Regions from separate parts of the Bacillus tequilensis genome, predicted to be linked through region 1. Evidence: a T-box and tRNA genes for the amino acid it is inferred to sense, from the RefSeq annotation. Region 1 holds a T-box; the other holds one or more tRNA genes.
What was found. A T-box is a leader RNA that pairs with one kind of tRNA and senses whether it is charged. The one in region 1 lies ahead of valS (valine--tRNA ligase), so its partner is inferred to be a tRNA-Val.

Region 1 (10,819 bases):
ACATTTACCTTTTTGAAATAGGAATGACAGGATGGGAATTAATTCTGCAGAAGTTAATGTCCGGCGGCAAAACGAGCACGATGAACGGGGCGCAATAATTGATAGATGTAAGGGGATACGGCATCCGACCGTATAGTAAAAGGAACCAAGGATCAGCCCGAAGATAAAAAGAACGGGAAACATAGACAACACACCTTTACTCACTGTAGATTCTGGTATGAATTGTAGCAGAGTGAGTGGCTTGAACTCCAATCGGGAATATTCAATTTCACACATTAAAACCCCGGCAGAATCTTATTTTGGATACTGCCGGGGCTGGGCGCCTCTATTTCAATCTTTTGCGAATGTCAGAAATAAAATAAAGTGATCCGGTAATCAGCACAATTCCATTTGAGCCCTTTTTGCTTTCTATGAATTCGAGCACATCGGCTGGATCTTCACTCCAGCTTTTATTGCTGATTTCACTTGCATCATAGAGATCTTTTGCAAGGGAAGCACGCGGAAAATCAAAAGATGCAAAATGAATCGAGTGTGCTATTGTTTCCAGTCTTTTAATCATGTTTTGATACGGTTTGTCCTTTAACGCGGTAAACACCACATAAATGCGGGAATCAGGGAAACGCTGTTTCATCGTTTCCGCCAGCTTTTCAACGCCTTCTTCGTTATGCGCGCCGTCTAAATATACCGGCGGATGTTCCTGAACAAGCTCTAACCGTCCCGGCCAAGCAGCCTTTACCAGTCCGCTTCTTAGCGCTTCATCACTGATATGAGCAATATTCTCCCTATTGAGCCATTCCGCAGCCAAAATGGACAAAGCCGCATTTTGCCTTTGATGTGTGCCGATCAGAGATGTCCGAATATTTTCATAGCACTTCTCTCCGGTTTTGAATGAAAACTGTTCTCCGGCAGGGAGAGCCTCTTCATTGAAAACAATACATGTATCATGTAAGGATTGGAACGGTGCAGCATGCTGTTCCGCTTCATGACGAATAACCTGTAGGGCTTCCGGCTGGGTAACAGCAGTAACGATTGGAATGCCTTCTTTAATGATTCCGGCCTTTTCCCCTGCAATTTCTTCAATGGTGTTTCCCAAAATGTTCATGTGATCATGTCCGATGCTGGTGATCACAGTTAAAAGCGGTTCAACCACATTGGTAGAGTCGAATCTGCCGCCCAAACCTGTTTCAAAAATAACAAAATCGACCTTATGAAACACTGCAAAATATAAAAATGCACAAGCCGTCATAATTTCAAATTCTGTCGGCTGACCGTATTCTGTATGATCAAGTGCTTCAACGTGCGGTTTCAGCTGATTGACGAGTGCCGTCCATTCCGCGTCTGAGATCGGTGTCCCGTTTACACTGATCCGTTCATTAAACGTTATGATATAAGGTGACGTAAACGTCCCAACCGAATATCCGGCTTCTTGTAGCATAGAACGGATAAAAGCGACTGTTGACCCTTTACCGTTTGTTCCTGCGATGTGGATCGCGCGGATTTTCTTTTCAGGATGCCCTAACCGCGCCATCAGCTGTTCCATTCGGCCGAGTCCGGGCTTGACTCCGAATTTCAGCCGTCCGTGAATCCAGCTGCGCGCTTCTTCATATGCAGTAAACAATGATAATCCCCTCTTTTATAAGACAAGGCGGTTTCTAAAGAAACCGCCCCGGCTTTTCATTAGCCCTTCAGCTCAGCCATTCGTTTTTGAACAGCGTCACGCTTCGCCACATAATCTTTTTCTTTTTCACGTTCTTCATCGATTACGTGCGCAGGCGCTTTTTTCATAAATCCTTCGTTTCCAAGTTTCTTTTGGACGCGCTCGACTTCTTTCGTCAGCTTATCGAATTCTTTTTGCAGACGGGCAATTTCTTCCTCGATATTAATTAAGCCTTCAAGCGGAAGGATAACCTCTGCTCCAGAGACAACGGCCGTCATCGCCTTATCAACAGCTTCGATATCGGTGCCGATTTTAAGCACGCTCGGATTCGTAAAGCGTTCAACATATGAACGGTTCGCTTCGAGACGGGCTGCGATTTCGTCTGTGCTTGTTTTAATATACAATTCAACCTGCTTGCTCATTGGCGTATTGACTTCACTGCGGATATTGCGCACAGAACGGATCAGCTCAACAAGAAGCTTCATGTCAGCAGCCGCTTCTGCATCCGTATGCTCTGGCACGACAACAGGCCATTCACTTACTGTAATCGATTCCCCATGGTGAGGAAGATGCTGCCAAATTTCCTCCGTTAAGAATGGCATAAACGGATGGAGCAGGCGCATCGTTTGATCCAGTACGTAAGCAAGAATCGAACGGGTTGTTTTCTTAGCCGCTTCGTCTTCTCCGTAAAGCGGAAGCTTCGCCATTTCAATATACCAATCACAGAAATCGTCCCAAATAAAGTTATATAAATGGCGTCCGACTTCACCAAATTCATATCGATCAGCAAGCTGGGTCACGTGCTCGATCGTTTCATTTAATCGCGTTAAAATCCACTTGTCAGCTACTGATTTTTCACCTGACAGATCAAGCTCATCATATGTCATGCCGTCCATGTTCATTAATGCAAAACGGGAAGCATTCCAAATTTTATTGGCGAAATTCCAAGTCGATTCCACCTTTTCATAGCTAAAGCGCAGATCCTGACCTGGAGAGCTTCCTGTCGCTAGGAAATAACGCAAAGAATCGGCTCCGTACTTGTCAATGACGTCCATTGGGTCAACACCGTTGCCAAGAGATTTACTCATTTTCCGGCCTTGCTCGTCACGGATTAAGCCATGGATTAACACATCTTTGAACGGGCGCTCGCCTGTAAATTCGATGCCTTGGAAAATCATGCGTGACACCCAGAAGAAAATGATGTCGTACCCTGTTACGAGAACGTCTGTCGGGTAGTAGCGTTTAAAGTCTTCAGCCGTTACATCAGGCCAGCCCATAGTGGAGAAAGGCCAGAGCGCGGAACTGAACCATGTATCCAGTACATCTGTATCCTGTTCCCAATTTTCAATGTCCTCAGGCGCTTCAAGCCCGACATGCAACTCGCCTGTTTCTTTATGATACCAGGCTGGAATGCGGTGGCCCCACCATAACTGACGGGAAATACACCAGTCGCGGATGTTTTCCATCCAGTGTAAATACGTTTTTTCAAAACGATCAGGCACAAAGTTGACTTTTTCTTCTTTCTTTTGCAGTTCAATCGCTGCATCAGCAAGCGGCTGCATGCGCACAAACCATTGTGTAGAAAGGTAAGGCTCTACAACAGCCCCGCTTCGTTCACTGTGGCCGACAGAGTGCATATGATCCTCGATTTTGAAGAGTACTCCCGTCTCCTGTAAATCCTTCACGAGCTTTTTCCGGCATTCAAAACGATCCATACCTTGATATTGCAGGGCATTTTCATTCATCGTACCATCTTCATTCATGACAAGAATGCGTTCTAAATTGTGGCGGTTGCCAAGCTCGAAGTCGTTCGGATCATGAGCAGGCGTAATTTTCACCGCACCAGAACCAAATTCCATATCAACGTAGTCATCACCGACAATCGGAATTTCACGATTTGTAATCGGCAGGATGACCGTTTTTCCGATAAGGTGCTTATAGCGCTCATCTTCAGGATGGACAGCAACAGCTGTATCACCGAGCATCGTTTCAGGACGTGTCGTCGCAATTTCAATCGAACCTGAACCGTCAGCAAGCGGATAGCTCATATGATAGAATGCGCCCTGAACATCCTTGTAAATCACCTCAATGTCGGATAACGCTGTTTTTGTCGCAGGATCCCAGTTAATAATATATTCGCCTCTGTAGATTAAGCCTTTTTCATAAAGCTTAACGAACACTTCGCGAACCGCTTTGCTTAGGCCTTCATCCAGCGTAAATCGTTCACGGGAATAATCAAGGCCAAGTCCTAATTTCGCCCATTGGCTGCGAATAAAGTCGGCATACTCTTCTTTCCAGCTCCACGTTTCTTCGAGGAATTTCTCGCGGCCCAAATCGTAGCGGGATTTGCCTTCTTCACGAAGTTTCGCTTCCACTTTAGCCTGCGTCGCGATGCCGGCGTGGTCCATACCCGGAAGCCACAGCACATCATAGCCCTGCATGCGTTTCATTCTTGTTACAATGTCTTGCAGCGTTGTGTCCCACGCGTGGCCAAGGTGAAGTCTTCCTGTTACGTTTGGCGGCGGAATCACGACAGAGTACGGCTCTTTTGTCTGGTCACTGCCAGCTTCAAAAAATTTGCCTTCTAGCCAAAAATGATATCGGTCTTTTTCAACCGCTGCCGGATCGTATTTCGTCGGCATTGTTTGTTCATTCGTTTCCATCATAACCCTCCAGCATGTTTAAAAATGGCTGAGAACGAAAAAAAAGCTCTTCATCCCTGTAAAAGGACGAAAAGCTCTTTCGCGGTACCACCTTTTTTCATGAACTCTATCAGTTCATGCACTTACAACGGATAACGGGTGTTTCCCGAATTTCTCTACTCATTTTTCAAGAAATTATGCTCCCGGGCGACCTTCCAATCAGACAACATAAGAAGCCTTTCAGCAAGCGGCTTCTCTCTCTGCATGCGCCTTTTTTGTACTCTTCCCGTTCTAAGCAGGTGTATTTATCAGCTCATTGTATACATTATTTATGTTCTTTATTATAGTAAAAGTGTTTTTGATTCGTCAATCATCTTTTCCAAAAACGCGCCTTTCTATGCAAATGGGCAGGCACCTATTGCCCAAGTTTACATATGATGCTTGTAAATGCGCAGAGGAGGATGCACCGTGAAGAAGCGTTTCAGCTCTTATTCGCTGCCGCCGTGGGTCAGGCAAATTCGGCTTGTATCCACACAAGTCATTATCCCCATTACGATTTTCCAAGGCATCAGAACCATTTTCTTTCCGACTACCTTTGATGTTTTGCTGCTCGCCATCCTAATTTTTTTTGCTTGCGCCCTTCATTTAGATTGGATATAAACAAACAAGTCCGCGCCATTAAGACGTGGACTCGTTTTCAGCCTGTGATTTTTTCTCTTGTTCAACCTGATGAATTTTCATCACAAACGGCTCTATATTTTTCATTTGCCAATAAGCCATTAATAGCTGTGTACATTCATCTTTTTCACGCTGTCTTTTCTCGGTTTGATAACGGTTCAACACCTTGTATATGGCTTGCGGATATGCCATATAGCTGAGAAAAAGACTGACTTCCGCTTCACGCAAGGGGAATGATTTCGTGTACGCGTAAAACCATTCGACGCATTCCGGACAAGCTTTCGGAAAGCCTCTGAACATTTTCGTATAAAAGCCGAGTAAGTCGTTTTGCGGCGGGCCGACAGACGCTCTTTCGAAGTTTGTGAAATACCCGGTCCCGGCATCATTATACAGAAAATGATGTATAGACAAACTGCCGTGGTTCATCACAACCCTTGAGACATTCTTTTCCTTTGCCGACTCATACCAGTCCTCCAGCCGCTCCAGCGCAAAGTTCACCGCCGAAATGGTTTCTGAAAAATAAGTTGCAGCTTGAAGTTCAAAAGGGGAAAGATACCACTCCTTCTCCGCTCTGTCCACAAACTGTTCATAGAATATTTTATCATGTTCCCACTGTTTTTTCGTTTGTCCGTAATAACGTTCAATATCATCTCGGCTTACTTTTATTTCCTGTGAGGTTCTTTCGTGAAGACGGGCTGTTTCTCTAAATAAATAAGCATGTTTCTGATCCCGTTCTTCCTCTTGGTCAAATTGGAGCCAAGGCATTAAATAATAAGAATCTCCGGTTTGCAAGCCTCCTGAGAAAAACTCACCGCTATTTGTTCTGTAAACGGGAACAAATGAACGAAAACCCTTTTCCTCAATCGCCACCATATGATCTGTAAACTGTTTGCCGCGAACCGATTTCAATTTTTTCAAGGCAAATACGCCGTAGTCTGTATATACTTTCCACACAAGCGGACTGACAGGCTCAATAAATTGAGCAGTCAGTCCGTATTCCTGAAGAACCGATTGGGTCTCTTCCATTCCATTCACCACATTTTCCGATCGCTTACGGCTTACGCATGGCTGTGTTTATTTTGAGGAATATAAAGGATTTGGCCAGCTTTCAATTCATCGTCCAAGGCTAAAGAATTCATTCTGATCAGCTGCTGGGATGTGATTTCATACCGCTCGCATAAACGCTCGATCGTATCTTCCTGCTGAACAATGCATATTTTCATTCTCGAAAACTCATCCTCTTCTCTCGTAAAGAGTTTTGTTAAATAAAGAGAATTATCATTTTCTTTTGTCTGAGGTTCCTTCTTTTCAGCCTTGGAAACAGCATCCGCTTCCTTCCTTTCAGTCTCAGAGGTATCAGGAAGCTGGAAGGGTTGAAAAGGGGTTTCTTCCTCAGGTTCTTCAGCCGGCGGGATTTTTCTCACTTCAATTTCAAAGCCTTCTTCCTCTCGTTCTTCCTCTTCCAGCAGCTTAGGCGCTGAATAAAAAGAATCCTCCTCTTCCTCTTCTTGTTCGGGCAGAAAAGTACGGTATGCCAGCACAGGCGATTCTTCTTGTTGTCGTTCCTCCTCCAAGCTCGCTTTTTGACCGAAATGAAGATGGAAAGCGGCTTCTTCATTGTCCTCAGCTGACACTGTTTTTTTCTCTCTGCTTTCTTCTATGGAGAGAACAGCCTCAGATACAGGCTCCGGAGCTTCAATCGCTTCTTCTGCTTCTTGACGAAGCGCGGGATCGGCCTGTTCCGATTGAGCTGCCCCTGCTTCTTCTTGCCGGAGTACGGGCTCAGGTTCCGCTTCTTTCTCTTCTTGACGGAGCGCAGGCTCAGCGTGCTCCAATTGACCCTCTTGACGCGACGCGTAATCAAGAATAGGAGACGCTGCTGATTCTGCTTTTTCTTCAGAACTCATCGTCTCTGCATCAAGCTCCGCTTCCAAAGAAGGTGATTCTTCTGCTCTAGAATGTTCACAAGGCTCTGTCTCCGCTGGAGTGTCCGCCTCTCCACGAACATCTGCGATTGCAGCTGCCGGCTCTGGCGTTTGTTTTTCTGCCTTAACAATCTCTTGAATCTCTATTTCTGAAGCTTCTTCCGTTTCTGTTTCTTCACGGCTCTCTTCTTCCTGAACCACAAGCTCTGGCGTCTCGGCACCATATTTCGCCTCTGGTTCTGAAGAAGCTGATTCCGACGATGCCGCTTCTGCTTTTTCTGTTTCCAGCTCTTCACGAAGCACGGCTTTTGAGACAAAAAGTTCTGGCGTTTCATCCTGCTGAAGTGTTTCCTCTGCCGGAGGTCCATCCGTTTCTGCTGCACTTTGTATCGGCGGCTCTGTAAGCTCTTCCTCTCTAAATGCCGCAGGAGCTTCATATAGAGGGATCTCCGGCTCTTTAACTGCCGTATCATCCAAAAGCCCTTCGATCGCTAAATCAGCCTGAATCGTTAAAATTCGCGAATCGGTTAATTGATAGTCAAATGCGTCAATAAAGACGAAGACATCCTGTAAATGGCTCACCTTATTTTTCGGGATGGTAATATCCACAGGAAAACAGTGAATCAGCTCCGCGCTTCCATCCTCTCTCTGTCTGACTTCTTCAACAAACCGCTTATCGGTATAAAACTCTTCGGTATGTTTGTTTTGATCTATGTTGTACTCACCTGTAAGTTCAAGCGATCCTCTGATTGATACATAATCATTTACTTCCTGAACCCTAATATCAGGATCTAATGAAATAGAAAGCAGTTCAGAAACTTCCTGTCCTTTTTGGAAACAGATCGTTTCTTCCACAGAAAATTGCAATCGATGATTTTGCGGCAAGTTCATATCCTCCTTTCATCTAATCCTTAAAATTAGATGTCAGTAAAGGTGTATGTATGAACTGAGGGAAATATGAGTGGGAGAGCACAGAAAAAAACCGGTACAAGGATTTCCTCGATACCGGTTTTTTCTGTTATCCGCGGCTGATCTCAGCGAATACTTTCTCAGCTGCCTGGATTGTGTTTTCAATATCTTCATCTGTATGGGCCGTCGAAAGGAAAAGGCCTTCGAATTGTGATGGCGGAAGGAATACACCTTCATTTGCCATCCCTTTATAGTAGCTAGCAAACAGCTTCAAATCAGATGATTTCGCTGTTTCATAATTGATGACAGGTTCGTTTGTAAAGAAGAAACCGATCATTGAACCTGCACGGTTAAAGGTATGCGGAATGCCGTGAGCCTCGGCCGCTTTAGAAATGCCTTCTTCCAGTCTGTCGCCTTTTTTGATGAAATTCTTGTAGGATTCAGGTGTCAGCTGCTTCAATGTTTCTAAGCCAGCTGTCATCGCAAGCGGATTGCCCGACAATGTACCCGCCTGATAGATCGGACCGCTCGGAGCAATCCGCTCCATGATTTCGGCCTTGCCGCCATAAGCGCCGACAGGAAGTCCGCCCCCGATCACTTTTCCTAAACAAGTAAGATCAGGCGTCACGCCAAAATAGCCTTGAGCACAATTATAATCGACCCGGAAGCCTGTCATTACTTCATCAAAAATCAGGAGGGAGCCGTATTGCTCAGTAATATCACGCAGACCTTGCAGGAAGCCTTCTTGCGGCGGAACAACACCCATATTTCCGGCAACCGGCTCGACAATGACTCCCGCAATATCTTTACCAAATTGCTGGAAAGCAAGTTTTACACTTTCTAAGTCATTGTACGGAACAGTGATCGTGTTTTTCGCAATGCCTTCAGGCACACCAGGGCTGTCAGGCAGACCGAGAGTGGCCACACCTGAACCTGCTTTAATCAAGAGTGAATCGCCGTGTCCGTGGTAGCAGCCCTCAAATTTTAAAATCTTGTTGCGGCCCGTATAGCCTCTCGCCAAACGGAGAGCGCTCATTGTAGCCTCTGTACCGGAGCTGACCATTCGTACAATTTCTACAGATGGCACACGATCAATGACGAGCTTTGCCAGCTCATTTTCCACTTCAGTCGGAGCACCGAAGCTTGTGCCGTATTCAGCCACTTTTTTGAGGCTCTCTACGACGCGGTCATTTGTATGCCCTAAAATTAAAGGCCCCCATGACAGGACGTAGTCAATATATTCATTTCCGTCAATATCAAAGATTTTGGAGCCTTTTCCGCGCTCCATAAAAATCGGGTCCATGTCTACCGACTTAAAGGCGCGAACGGGACTGTTCACACCGCCCGGCATGAGTTTTTGCGCTTCTTTAAAAGCCGCTTTTGATTTTTCATAGCTTCTCATCTGCCTCAACTCCTGTCAACTGAATTAAATTACTCCGCAAGCCATTTCGCTGCGTCTTTGGCATGATACGTAATAATCAGGTCGGCACCTGCTCGCTTCATGCTTGTCAAAATTTCTAGCACAATTTCTTTTTCTTTGATCCAGCCGTTCTGCGCTGCAGCTTTCACCATAGAATACTCTCCGCTTACATTATAAGCGACGAGCGGCAAAGTAAATTCATTTTTCACATCACGCATGATATCCATATATGAAAGTGAAGGTTTGACAATCAAAAAGTCCGCGCCTTCCTCGACATCTGATTGTGCTTCGCGGAGTGCCTCCATACGGTTAGCAGGGTCCATCTGATATGTTTTGCGGTCTCCGAATTGCGGCGTGCTGTTTGCTGCATCACGGAACGGACCGTAAAACTCACTTGAATATTTCACAGCGTAAGACATGATCGGAATATTGATAAATCCTTCTTTATCAAGGGCTTCTCTGATGGCTGTAACAAATCCGTCCATCATGTTAGAAGGCGCAATGATATCCGCACCTGCTTTTGCTTGGCTGACAGCTGTCTGCGCCAAAAGCTCCAGTGATTCATCATTGAGAATGATCCCGTCTTTAACTAGTCCGCAATGGCCGTGGTCTGTATATTCGCATAAGCATGTATCAGCGACAACAACCATCTCAGGGAAGTGTTTTTTAATTTCTGTGATCGCTTTTTGAACGATGCCGTGATCATGATATGCCTGGGTTCCGCAATCATCTTTTTCTTCCGGGATTCCGAACACGATGACTGATTGAATGCCCAGTCTGACCAGCTCTTCCACTTCATCCTTTAATAGATCTAATGATACATGGTAAACATCAGGCATTGACGGAACAGATTTTTTGCCTTCCAGCCCTTCAACAACAAAAATCGGATAAATAAAATCGGATGGGTGCAAACGCGTTTCCTTCACCATCTCTCTCATTGCTTTTGATGACCGCAGGCGGCGGTGTCTATTAAATGATTGACTCATATTCTCTCTTCCTCTCTAGACATGCTGGACATTAACTCAAGCATGCCATCTATTGTAAATGTATCAGGCGTATACGAAGTGATGCCATATGACAGCAGGGCGTCTCTTGTTAAAGGTCCGATGCTGATACAGGCCGTTCTGTTCGCCTGCCACTTTTTCAATTCTTCTCCCAAGACATGCATAAACGTATGTACGGTTGATGAACTCGTAAAGGTCACATAGTCAAATGAGTATCGGCCCGCAGCCTCTTTCAGTGCCTCGATGCCTTCTTCATCCGGAATCGTTTCATAGACAACCCATTCCTTCACATCAAAACCGAGCGGGACAAGCTCTTGTTTCATCACATCACGTGACAAATTGCCTTTCATTACAGTAATCCGCTCCGCCGGTTCAGCATGCTGTTTAAGGGCCTCCGCCAATTGTTCAGCGATATATTCCTTAGGCATCACATCAACCGACACGCTATGCATTTTCAAGCGGTGTGCGGTTTTTTCACCGACAGCCGCAATTTTTTTATGCGCAGGAAAAATAAGCTGATTTTCCTTTAGATAAGAAAAAAAGAAGTCTGCTCCGTTTACACTTGTAAAAACAAGCCAGCCAGG
Region 2 (10,819 bases), 1.4 Mb from region 1:
CCCCCTAACACTTAGCACTCATCGTTTACGGCGTGGACTACCAGGGTATCTAATCCTGTTCGCTCCCCACGCTTTCGCTCCTCAGCGTCAGTTACAGACCAGAGAGTCGCCTTCGCCACTGGTGTTCCTCCACATCTCTACGCATTTCACCGCTACACGTGGAATTCCACTCTCCTCTTCTGCACTCAAGTTCCCCAGTTTCCAATGACCCTCCCCGGTTGAGCCGGGGGCTTTCACATCAGACTTAAGAAACCGCCTGCGAGCCCTTTACGCCCAATAATTCCGGACAACGCTTGCCACCTACGTATTACCGCGGCTGCTGGCACGTAGTTAGCCGTGGCTTTCTGGTTAGGTACCGTCAAGGTACCGCCCTATTCGAACGGTACTTGTTCTTCCCTAACAACAGAGCTTTACGATCCGAAAACCTTCATCACTCACGCGGCGTTGCTCCGTCAGACTTTCGTCCATTGCGGAAGATTCCCTACTGCTGCCTCCCGTAGGAGTCTGGGCCGTGTCTCAGTCCCAGTGTGGCCGATCACCCTCTCAGGTCGGCTACGCATCGTCGCCTTGGTGAGCCATTACCTCACCAACTAGCTAATGCGCCGCGGGTCCATCTGTAAGTGGTAGCCGAAGCCACCTTTTATGTTTGAACCATGCGGTTCAAACAACCATCCGGTATTAGCCCCGGTTTCCCGGAGTTATCCCAGTCTTACAGGCAGGTTACCCACGTGTTACTCACCCGTCCGCCGCTAACATCAGGGAGCAAGCTCCCATCTGTCCGCTCGACTTGCATGTATTAGGCACGCCGCCAGCGTTCGTCCTGAGCCAGGATCAAACTCTCCGATAAATGGATCACAGATTAAGTTCGCCGCATCCTGCGACGACATCTGTGTGACCTGCATCGTGCAGGCCCTAGTTTGACTGACTACGCACATCGCTGTGCGATTTGTTTAAAAATGAATTAACAGGTACGTTTTGTCTTGTTTAGTTTTCAAAGATCATTTCGTTTGTTCGCTTTGTTAAAGCAACTTTATTATTATACAATGTTGCTTGTTTAAAGTCAACAACTTTTTTAGAAAACATTTGGTGGAGCCTAGCGGGATCGAACCGCTGACCTCCTGCGTGCAAAGCAGGCGCTCTCCCAGCTGAGCTAAGGCCCCATAAAAATGGTCGGGAAGACAGGATTCGAACCTGCGACCCCATGGTCCCAAACCATGTGCTCTACCAAGCTGAGCTACTTCCCGATTTCTTGTTTATTCTATTAGAATAATGGCGCGCCCGAGAGGAGTCGAACCCCTAACCTTTTGATCCGTAGTCAAACGCTCTATCCAATTGAGCTACGGGCGCAAAATTTAATGCCGAGGGCCGGACTTGAACCGGCACGGTAGTCACCTACCGCAGGATTTTAAGTCCTGTGTGTCTGCCAATTCCACCACCCCGGCGTGGATGGTATAGTTGGAGCGGAAGACGGGATTCGAACCCGCGACCCCCACCTTGGCAAGGTGGTGTTCTACCACTGAACTACTTCCGCAGACAGGAAATCCAGTTTTTACAACTGTTATCCTATATAATGCGGGTGAAGGGACTTGAACCCCCACGTCATAAAGACACTAGATCCTAAGTCTAGCGCGTCTGCCAATTCCGCCACACCCGCGTAAATGGTGAGCCATGAAGGACTCGAACCTTCGACCCTCTGATTAAAAGTCAGATGCTCTACCAACTGAGCTAATGGCTCTTTTTAAAAGAGACTTGAGTATTATACCATATAAAAGTGGTGCCGGCAAGAGGACTTGAACCCCCAACCTACTGATTACAAGTCAGTTGCTCTACCAATTGAGCTACACCGGCAAGATGGTGGAGGATGACGGGCTCGAACCGCCGACCCTCTGCTTGTAAGGCAGATGCTCTCCCAGCTGAGCTAATCCTCCATAATTGCACTAACGTGCAATTGCTTGGCGGCGTCCTACTCTCACAGGGGGAAACCCCCGACTACCATCGGCGCTGAAGAGCTTAACTTCCGTGTTCGGTATGGGAACGGGTGTGACCTCTTCGCTATCGCCACCAAACAAATTGAGAGTGTTCTCTCAAAACTAGATAACAGGTATGACATCATTCAACATGTGGTTAAGTCCTCGATCGATTAGTATCTGTCAGCTCCATGTGTCGCCACACTTCCACCTCAGACCTATCAACCTGATCATCTTTCAGGGATCTTACTTCCTTGCGGAATGGGAAATCTCATCTTGAGGGGGGCTTCATGCTTAGATGCTTTCAGCACTTATCCCGTCCGCACATAGCTACCCAGCGATGCCCTTGGCAGAACAACTGGTACACCAGCGGTGCGTCCATCCCGGTCCTCTCGTACTAAGGACAGCTCCTCTCAAATTTCCTGCGCCCGCGACGGATAGGGACCGAACTGTCTCACGACGTTCTGAACCCAGCTCGCGTACCGCTTTAATGGGCGAACAGCCCAACCCTTGGGACCGACTACAGCCCCAGGATGCGATGAGCCGACATCGAGGTGCCAAACCTCCCCGTCGATGTGGACTCTTGGGGGAGATAAGCCTGTTATCCCCGGGGTAGCTTTTATCCGTTGAGCGATGGCCCTTCCATGCGGAACCACCGGATCACTAAGCCCGACTTTCGTCCCTGCTCGACTTGTAGGTCTCGCAGTCAAGCTCCCTTGTGCCTTTACACTCTGCGAATGATTTCCAACCATTCTGAGGGAACCTTTGGGCGCCTCCGTTACCTTTTAGGAGGCGACCGCCCCAGTCAAACTGCCCACCTGACACTGTCTCCCCGCCCGATAAGGGCGGCGGGTTAGAAGGTCAATACAGCCAGGGTAGTATCCCACCGATGCCTCCACCGAAGCTGGCGCTCCGGTTTCCAAGGCTCCTACCTATCCTGTACAAGCTGTACCAACATTCAATATCAGGCTGCAGTAAAGCTCCACGGGGTCTTTCCGTCCTGTCGCGGGTAACCTGCATCTTCACAGGTACTATAATTTCACCGAGTCTCTCGTTGAGACAGTGCCCAGATCGTTGCGCCTTTCGTGCGGGTCGGAACTTACCCGACAAGGAATTTCGCTACCTTAGGACCGTTATAGTTACGGCCGCCGTTTACTGGGGCTTCAATTCGCACCTTCGCTTACGCTAAGCGCTCCTCTTAACCTTCCAGCACCGGGCAGGCGTCAGCCCCTATACTTCGCCTTGCGGCTTCGCAGAGACCTGTGTTTTTGCTAAACAGTCGCCTGGGCCTATTCACTGCGGCTCTCTCGGGCTTGCACCCTAACAGAGCACCCCTTCTCCCGAAGTTACGGGGTCATTTTGCCGAGTTCCTTAACGAGAGTTCTCTCGATCACCTTAGGATTCTCTCCTCGCCTACCTGTGTCGGTTTGCGGTACGGGCACCTCTCACCTCGCTAGAGGCTTTTCTTGGCAGTGTGGAATCAGGAACTTCGCTACTATATTTCGCTCGCCATCACAGCTCAGCCTTATGGGAAACGGATTTGCCTATTTCCCAGCCTAACTGCTTGGACGCGGATATCCAATACCGCGCTTACCCTATCCTCCTGCGTCCCCCCATTGCTCAAATGGTGAGGAGGTGGTACAGGAATATCAACCTGTTGTCCATCGCCTACGCCTTTCGGCCTCGGCTTAGGTCCCGACTAACCCTGAGCGGACGAGCCTTCCTCAGGAAACCTTAGGCATTCGGTGGAGGGGATTCTCACCCCTCTTTCGCTACTCATACCGGCATTCTCACTTCTAAGCGCTCCACCAGTCCTTCCGGTCTGGCTTCACAGCCCTTAGAACGCTCTCCTACCACTGTTCGAAGAACAGTCCGCAGCTTCGGTGATACGTTTAGCCCCGGTACATTTTCGGCGCAGAGTCACTCGACCAGTGAGCTATTACGCACTCTTTAAATGGTGGCTGCTTCTAAGCCAACATCCTGGTTGTCTAAGCAACTCCACATCCTTTTCCACTTAACGTATACTTTGGGACCTTAGCTGGCGGTCTGGGCTGTTTCCCTTTCGACTACGGATCTTATCACTCGCAGTCTGACTCCCAAGGATAAGTCATTGGCATTCGGAGTTTGACTGAATTCGGTAACCCGGTAGGGGCCCCTAGTCCAATCAGTGCTCTACCTCCAAGACTCTTACCTTGAGGCTAGCCCTAAAGCTATTTCGGAGAGAACCAGCTATCTCCAGGTTCGATTGGCATTTCACCCCTACCCACACCTCATCCCCGCACTTTTCAACGTGCGTGGGTTCGGGCCTCCATTCAGTGTTACCTGAACTTCACCCTGGACATGGGTAGATCACCTGGTTTCGGGTCTACGACCACGTACTCATGCGCCCTATTCAGACTCGCTTTCGCTGCGGCTCCGCATCTTCTGCTTAACCTTGCACGGGATCGTAACTCGCCGGTTCATTCTACAAAAGGCACGCCATCACCCGTTAACGGGCTCTGACTACTTGTAGGCACACGGTTTCAGGATCTCTTTCACTCCCCTTCCGGGGTGCTTTTCACCTTTCCCTCACGGTACTGGTTCACTATCGGTCACTAGGGAGTATTTAGCCTTGGGAGATGGTCCTCCCGGATTCCGACGGAATTTCACGTGTTCCGCCGTACTCAGGATCCACTCAGGAGAGAACGAAGTTTTGACTACAGGGCTGTTACCTTCTATGGCGGGCCTTTCCAGACCTCTTCATCTACCTCGTTCTTTTGTAACTCCGTACAGAGTGTCCTACAACCCCAAGAGGCAAGCCTCTTGGTTTGGGCTGATCCCGTTTCGCTCGCCGCTACTCAGGGAATCGCATTTGCTTTCTCTTCCTCCGGGTACTTAGATGTTTCAGTTCCCCGGGTCTGCCTTCTCATATCCTATGTATTCAGATATGGATACCACTCCATTACGAGTGGTGGGTTTCCCCATTCGGAAATCTCCGGATCAAAGCTTGCTTACAGCTCCCCGAAGCATATCGGTGTTCGTCCCGTCCTTCATCGGCTCCTAGTGCCAAGGCATCCACCGTGCGCCCTTTCTAACTTAACCGTTAAAAAGAATCACTATGTGATATCTTGTCTTACTAATTGAATGTGATGTCTACTGTTATCTAGTTTTCAAAGAACACGTTTCGAAGGAATGATCCTTCAAAACTAAACAAGACAGGGAACGTTCTGTTTATAAGACCCAAGGTCTTATATTCCGTATATATCCTTAGAAAGGAGGTGATCCAGCCGCACCTTCCGATACGGCTACCTTGTTACGACTTCACCCCAATCATCTGTCCCACCTTCGGCGGCTGGCTCCTAAAAGGTTACCTCACCGACTTCGGGTGTTACAAACTCTCGTGGTGTGACGGGCGGTGTGTACAAGGCCCGGGAACGTATTCACCGCGGCATGCTGATCCGCGATTACTAGCGATTCCAGCTTCACGCAGTCGAGTTGCAGACTGCGATCCGAACTGAGAACAGATTTGTGGGATTGGCTTAACCTCGCGGTTTCGCTGCCCTTTGTTCTGTCCATTGTAGCACGTGTGTAGCCCAGGTCATAAGGGGCATGATGATTTGACGTCATCCCCACCTTCCTCCGGTTTGTCACCGGCAGTCACCTTAGAGTGCCCAACTGAATGCTGGCAACTAAGATCAAGGGTTGCGCTCGTTGCGGGACTTAACCCAACATCTCACGACACGAGCTGACGACAACCATGCACCACCTGTCACTCTGCCCCCGAAGGGGACGTCCTATCTCTAGGATTGTCAGAGGATGTCAAGACCTGGTAAGGTTCTTCGCGTTGCTTCGAATTAAACCACATGCTCCACCGCTTGTGCGGGCCCCCGTCAATTCCTTTGAGTTTCAGTCTTGCGACCGTACTCCCCAGGCGGAGTGCTTAATGCGTTAGCTGCAGCACTAAGGGGCGGAAACCCCCTAACACTTAGCACTCATCGTTTACGGCGTGGACTACCAGGGTATCTAATCCTGTTCGCTCCCCACGCTTTCGCTCCTCAGCGTCAGTTACAGACCAGAGAGTCGCCTTCGCCACTGGTGTTCCTCCACATCTCTACGCATTTCACCGCTACACGTGGAATTCCACTCTCCTCTTCTGCACTCAAGTTCCCCAGTTTCCAATGACCCTCCCCGGTTGAGCCGGGGGCTTTCACATCAGACTTAAGAAACCGCCTGCGAGCCCTTTACGCCCAATAATTCCGGACAACGCTTGCCACCTACGTATTACCGCGGCTGCTGGCACGTAGTTAGCCGTGGCTTTCTGGTTAGGTACCGTCAAGGTACCGCCCTATTCGAACGGTACTTGTTCTTCCCTAACAACAGAGCTTTACGATCCGAAAACCTTCATCACTCACGCGGCGTTGCTCCGTCAGACTTTCGTCCATTGCGGAAGATTCCCTACTGCTGCCTCCCGTAGGAGTCTGGGCCGTGTCTCAGTCCCAGTGTGGCCGATCACCCTCTCAGGTCGGCTACGCATCGTCGCCTTGGTGAGCCATTACCTCACCAACTAGCTAATGCGCCGCGGGTCCATCTGTAAGTGGTAGCCGAAGCCACCTTTTATGTTTGAACCATGCGGTTCAAACAACCATCCGGTATTAGCCCCGGTTTCCCGGAGTTATCCCAGTCTTACAGGCAGGTTACCCACGTGTTACTCACCCGTCCGCCGCTAACATCAGGGAGCAAGCTCCCATCTGTCCGCTCGACTTGCATGTATTAGGCACGCCGCCAGCGTTCGTCCTGAGCCAGGATCAAACTCTCCGATAAAAGTTTGACTGACTACGCACATCGCTGTGCGATTTGTTTAAAAATGAATTAACAGGTACGTTTTGTCTTGTTTAGTTTTCAAAGATCATTTTTGTCAACTTCTTTCAAGCGACTTTATTATTATAACTCGTCGACTCACTGAAGTCAATAACTTTTTTGAATTTCTATTATTCGTTATCGCCTTGTTTAGCGGCAACGAATAATAATATACCACCTTGTAAATAATAGCGCAATAGTTTTTTTGAATAAATACTTAGGAATTTAAAAAGAGCAGCATCCCTTTATAAAAAAGGATACTGCTCCTCTTTATTAGCGTTGTCTCATTTGCGGGAATAACAGCACGTCGCGAATAGAAGGAGCATTCGTCAGCAGCATAACCAGACGATCGATACCGATGCCTAAGCCTCCTGTTGGCGGCATACCGTATTCCAGAGCTTCAACAAAGTCTTCATCCATTAGATGAGCTTCATCGTTACCAGCTTCGCGCTCTTTTAATTGATCTTCAAAGCGTTCTCTCTGATCAATAGGGTCATTCAGCTCTGTAAACGCGTTCGCATGTTCACGACCGACGATAAACAGTTCAAAACGGTCTGTAAAACGCGGATCCTCAGGATTTTTCTTAGCTAGAGGAGAAATTTCCACAGGATGTCCGTAAATAAACGTTGGCTGAATAAGTGTTTCTTCAATTTTTTGTTCGAAGAATTCATTGATGATATGACCTACTGTCATAGAATCTTTGATCTCTACGTCATGTTCTTTTGCATATTCGCGTGCTTGCTCAACAGTGACCTCTTCCCAGAAATCAACACCAGTTGCTTCTTTAACTGCGTCAACCATGTGGAGTCTTTTCCACTCCGGTTTAAGATCGATTTGTTCTTCTCCGTATTGGATCGTAGTTGTTCCAAGCACTTCTTGGGCGATATGGGCGACAAGGTTTTCAGTTAAGCTCATGATATCTTTATAGTCCGCATATGCCTCATATAACTCAATCATCGTGAATTCCGGGTTATGGCGTGTAGAGACACCTTCATTACGGAAAACGCGGCCGATTTCATACACTTTTTCTAAACCGCCGACGATTAGACGTTTTAGGTGCAGTTCGATTGCAATACGCATATAGAGCGGAATATCTAACGCATTGTGGTGGGTGATAAACGGACGTGCAGAAGCTCCCCCAGGGATGCTGTGCATTGTTGGTGTTTCCACTTCTAAGTATCCGTGATCATCAAGGTATCTTCTCATAGCTTGAATGATCTTGCTTCGTGTGATGAACGTATGTTTGCTGTCCGGATTTACGATTAGATCCAGATAGCGCTGACGGTAGCGCTGCTCAACGTCTTTTAGACCATGGTATTTGTCAGGAAGCGGACGAAGTGCTTTTGTCAGTAATTCAAAAGAAGTTGCTTTTACAGACAATTCGCCTACATTTGTTTTGAAGACTTTTCCGGTTACGCCGATAAGATCACCAAGGTCAGAAGACTTGAAGATTTCGTATTGGTCGTCACCGACACTGTCTTTTCTTACGTAGATTTGAATTTGGCCTTCTAAATCCTGAAGATGCGCAAAGCCGGCTTTTCCTTTGCCGCGTTTTGTCATCATGCGGCCTGCGATTGTCACTTCGATCGCTTTTTCTTCTAACTCTTCTTTTGTTAGTTCTTGATATGCTGAAATAACTTCCTGAGACTGGTGCGTTCTTTCAAAGCGTGCGCCGAACGGATCAATGCCGTTATCTCTCAGTTGATTCATTTTATCGCGTCTGACTTGCAGCTGATCGTTCAATTCTTCATGGTTATGCTCTTCTTGACTCATTGTTATCACTCCATTACAGATATTGTTTCATGAAAAAAGCAGAAAAACTGCCAGCGCAATACTGGCAGTGAGCAGCAAATAGAAGTAAGTATTATCCTACTTTTGCGTCTTGAAGCTCTTTTGCCTCAACCTCAACAGTAAATGCATCTAAAAGCTGTACAAACTCTTCTCTTGTCTCGCAATGGTTGATTTCATTACGAACCTTCGCATTGCCCTTAACACCTTTCAGATACCAAGCAGCGTGTTTTCTCATTTCTCTTACCGCTACATTTTCACCTTTTAAGTTAATGAGGCGGTCAAGATGCAGTTTGCATACCGCCATTTTTTCGCGCACTTGCGGCTCTTCTTTTAATTCGCCTGTTTCAAGGTATTGAACCGTACGATAAATCATCCACGGATTGCCCAGTGCGGCACGTCCGATCATGACACCGTCTACCCCTGTTTCTTCAAGCATACGTTTAGCATCCTGCGGCGTCTTGACATCGCCGTTTCCGATAACCGGAATCGATACTGATTGTTTTACTTCTTTGATGATATCCCAGTTTGCCGTTCCTTCGTACATCTGCACTCTTGTACGGCCGTGAAGCGCAACAGCTTTTCCGCCCGCACGTTCTACAGCCTGTGCGTTTTTCACTGCGAAAATGTGGTCTCCATCCCAGCCCATTCTCATTTTGACTGTAACTGGTTTATCAACGGAATCCACTACCGCGGACACCATTTCGTAAATCTTATCAGGATCAAGAAGCCATTTGGCGCCCGCATCGCATTTTGTAATCTTAGGTACAGGACATCCCATGTTAATATCAATAATATCAGCAGTTGTGTTTTGGTCTACAAACTTCGCCGCTTCCACAAGGGTTTCCTTTTTTCCTCCGAAAATCTGAAGGCTGAGCGGTTTTTCACGTTCATCAATGTAAAGCATCCCCATTGTTTTTGCATTATTGTAAAGGATCGCTTTGTCACTGACCATTTCAGCGCATACCAATCCGGCTCCGAATTCCTTTACAGTCAATCTGAATGCTGAGTTGCAGACACCAGCCATCGGGGCTAGCACAACCCGGTTTTTCAATTGAATATCACCGATTTTAAACATTTTCCCCCTCCTTTCTCATTTGTTTATTTTTCTGGCGGAGCCAATTCTTCCGCACTTATATTTAAAACCTCTGCAGCATCTTGAATGATGGCAGCTGACGGCAATCGGTTTCCGCGTTCGATTTCGCCGAGAATAGAAACTGATATACCTAACGCTTTTGCAAATCCTTCTTGAGTATAACCTTTCAGCTTTCTGAATGCACGAATTCGTCTACCCCAGATTTCTGCTTCCATACTCTTACACCTTCTTGGTTTGGTTCCGCGTTTTTTGCCTCTTTTTCAACCTGCGGGAAAATCTCCGCAAGCGGCGCAAGGACAAACAAACGCTCATACATTCTCGGGTGCGGAACAATTAGTTGCTCTGTTTCAATATTTTCACGATTAAACAGCAAAATGTCAAGGTCTGCCGTCCGCGGCCCCCACCTTACTTCCCTTGTTCTGCCTAATTCATTTTCTATATGCTGCGTCAGTTTAAGGAGTTCAAATGGGTTAAGCGATGTCTTGATTTCAACGGCCATATTTAAGAATTCATCTTGGTCTTCGTATCCGACCGGATCAGTTTCGTAAATAGACGACACCTTGGTGACTTTCACAGCGTCATGCTGGTGCAGCATGGTCACCGCTTGTCTTAAGTACGTTTCTTTATCTCCAATATTAGACCCTAGTGCAATATAAGCTATGTTGTTCATGATTTTTTTCTCGTGATTTCAATTGCTACTGATTTATAGTGTCCGGGAATCGGCGGGTCGGGCTTAATCACTTTCACAGTACATTGCTGCACCGGCTGAAATTGTTTGAGAACCGTGTCTGCAATGCGTTCTGCCAGTGTTTCTACCAATTTCACAGGCTCCCCCTCTACAATATCTTTACATACGTGATAGAGCTCAGCATAGTTGATCGTATGCTCAAGGTCGTCCGTTTGTCCGGCTTTGCTTAAATCCAGCTCAGCGGTTAAATCAACTTTAAACCGCTGACCGAGCTTGTTTTCTTCTTTGAACACACCGTGGTATCCGTAAAACTCCATGCCTTCTACGTAGACTTTATCCATGGTGCACCCCTCCCTTATTCAGCATTGCGTCCATCATTTTCGCCATTCTGGCAATTTGTTTCACATCATGGACTCTGACAATGTCACAGCCTTTTTGAATGCC

Region 2: it has a tRNA-Val gene. The T-box ahead of valS (valine--tRNA ligase) is inferred to sense a tRNA for this amino acid. The anticodon was not compared.

What each region holds. Positions count from the first base shown of each region.
Region 1 covers NZ_CP048852.1:2,680,240-2,691,058, forward strand. The annotation lists gene G4P54_RS14345 (prepilin peptidase) at 1-183, opposite strand, end outside; gene G4P54_RS14350 (bifunctional folylpolyglutamate synthase/dihydrofolate synthase) at 326-1,618, opposite strand; gene valS (valine--tRNA ligase) at 1,678-4,320, opposite strand; T-box leader at 4,380-4,602, opposite strand; gene G4P54_RS14360 (YszA family small membrane protein) at 4,768-4,959, shown strand; gene cotN (spore coat protein CotN) at 4,978-6,003, opposite strand; gene G4P54_RS14370 (LysM peptidoglycan-binding domain-containing protein) at 6,036-7,787, opposite strand; gene hemL (glutamate-1-semialdehyde 2,1-aminomutase) at 7,921-9,213, opposite strand; gene hemB (porphobilinogen synthase) at 9,243-10,217, opposite strand; gene hemD (uroporphyrinogen-III synthase) at 10,214-10,819, opposite strand, start outside.
Region 2 covers NZ_CP048852.1:86,359-97,177, reverse strand. The annotation lists rRNA gene G4P54_RS00545 (16S ribosomal RNA) at 1-847, opposite strand, end outside; tRNA gene G4P54_RS00540 (tRNA-Ala) at 1,085-1,160, opposite strand; tRNA gene G4P54_RS00535 (tRNA-Pro) at 1,168-1,244, opposite strand; tRNA gene G4P54_RS00530 (tRNA-Arg) at 1,271-1,347, opposite strand; tRNA gene G4P54_RS00525 (tRNA-Leu) at 1,357-1,442, opposite strand; tRNA gene G4P54_RS00520 (tRNA-Gly) at 1,457-1,531, opposite strand; tRNA gene G4P54_RS00515 (tRNA-Leu) at 1,572-1,654, opposite strand; tRNA gene G4P54_RS00510 (tRNA-Lys) at 1,660-1,735, opposite strand; tRNA gene G4P54_RS00505 (tRNA-Thr) at 1,773-1,848, opposite strand; tRNA gene G4P54_RS00500 (tRNA-Val) at 1,853-1,928, opposite strand; rRNA gene rrf (5S ribosomal RNA) at 1,951-2,066, opposite strand; rRNA gene G4P54_RS00490 (23S ribosomal RNA) at 2,121-5,048, opposite strand; rRNA gene G4P54_RS00485 (16S ribosomal RNA) at 5,218-6,767, opposite strand; gene lysS (lysine--tRNA ligase) at 7,077-8,576, opposite strand; gene dusB (tRNA dihydrouridine synthase DusB) at 8,668-9,669, opposite strand; gene G4P54_RS00470 (helix-turn-helix domain-containing protein) at 9,693-9,902, opposite strand; gene folK (2-amino-4-hydroxy-6-hydroxymethyldihydropteridine diphosphokinase) at 9,854-10,357, opposite strand; gene folB (dihydroneopterin aldolase) at 10,354-10,716, opposite strand; gene folP (dihydropteroate synthase) at 10,709-10,819, opposite strand, start outside.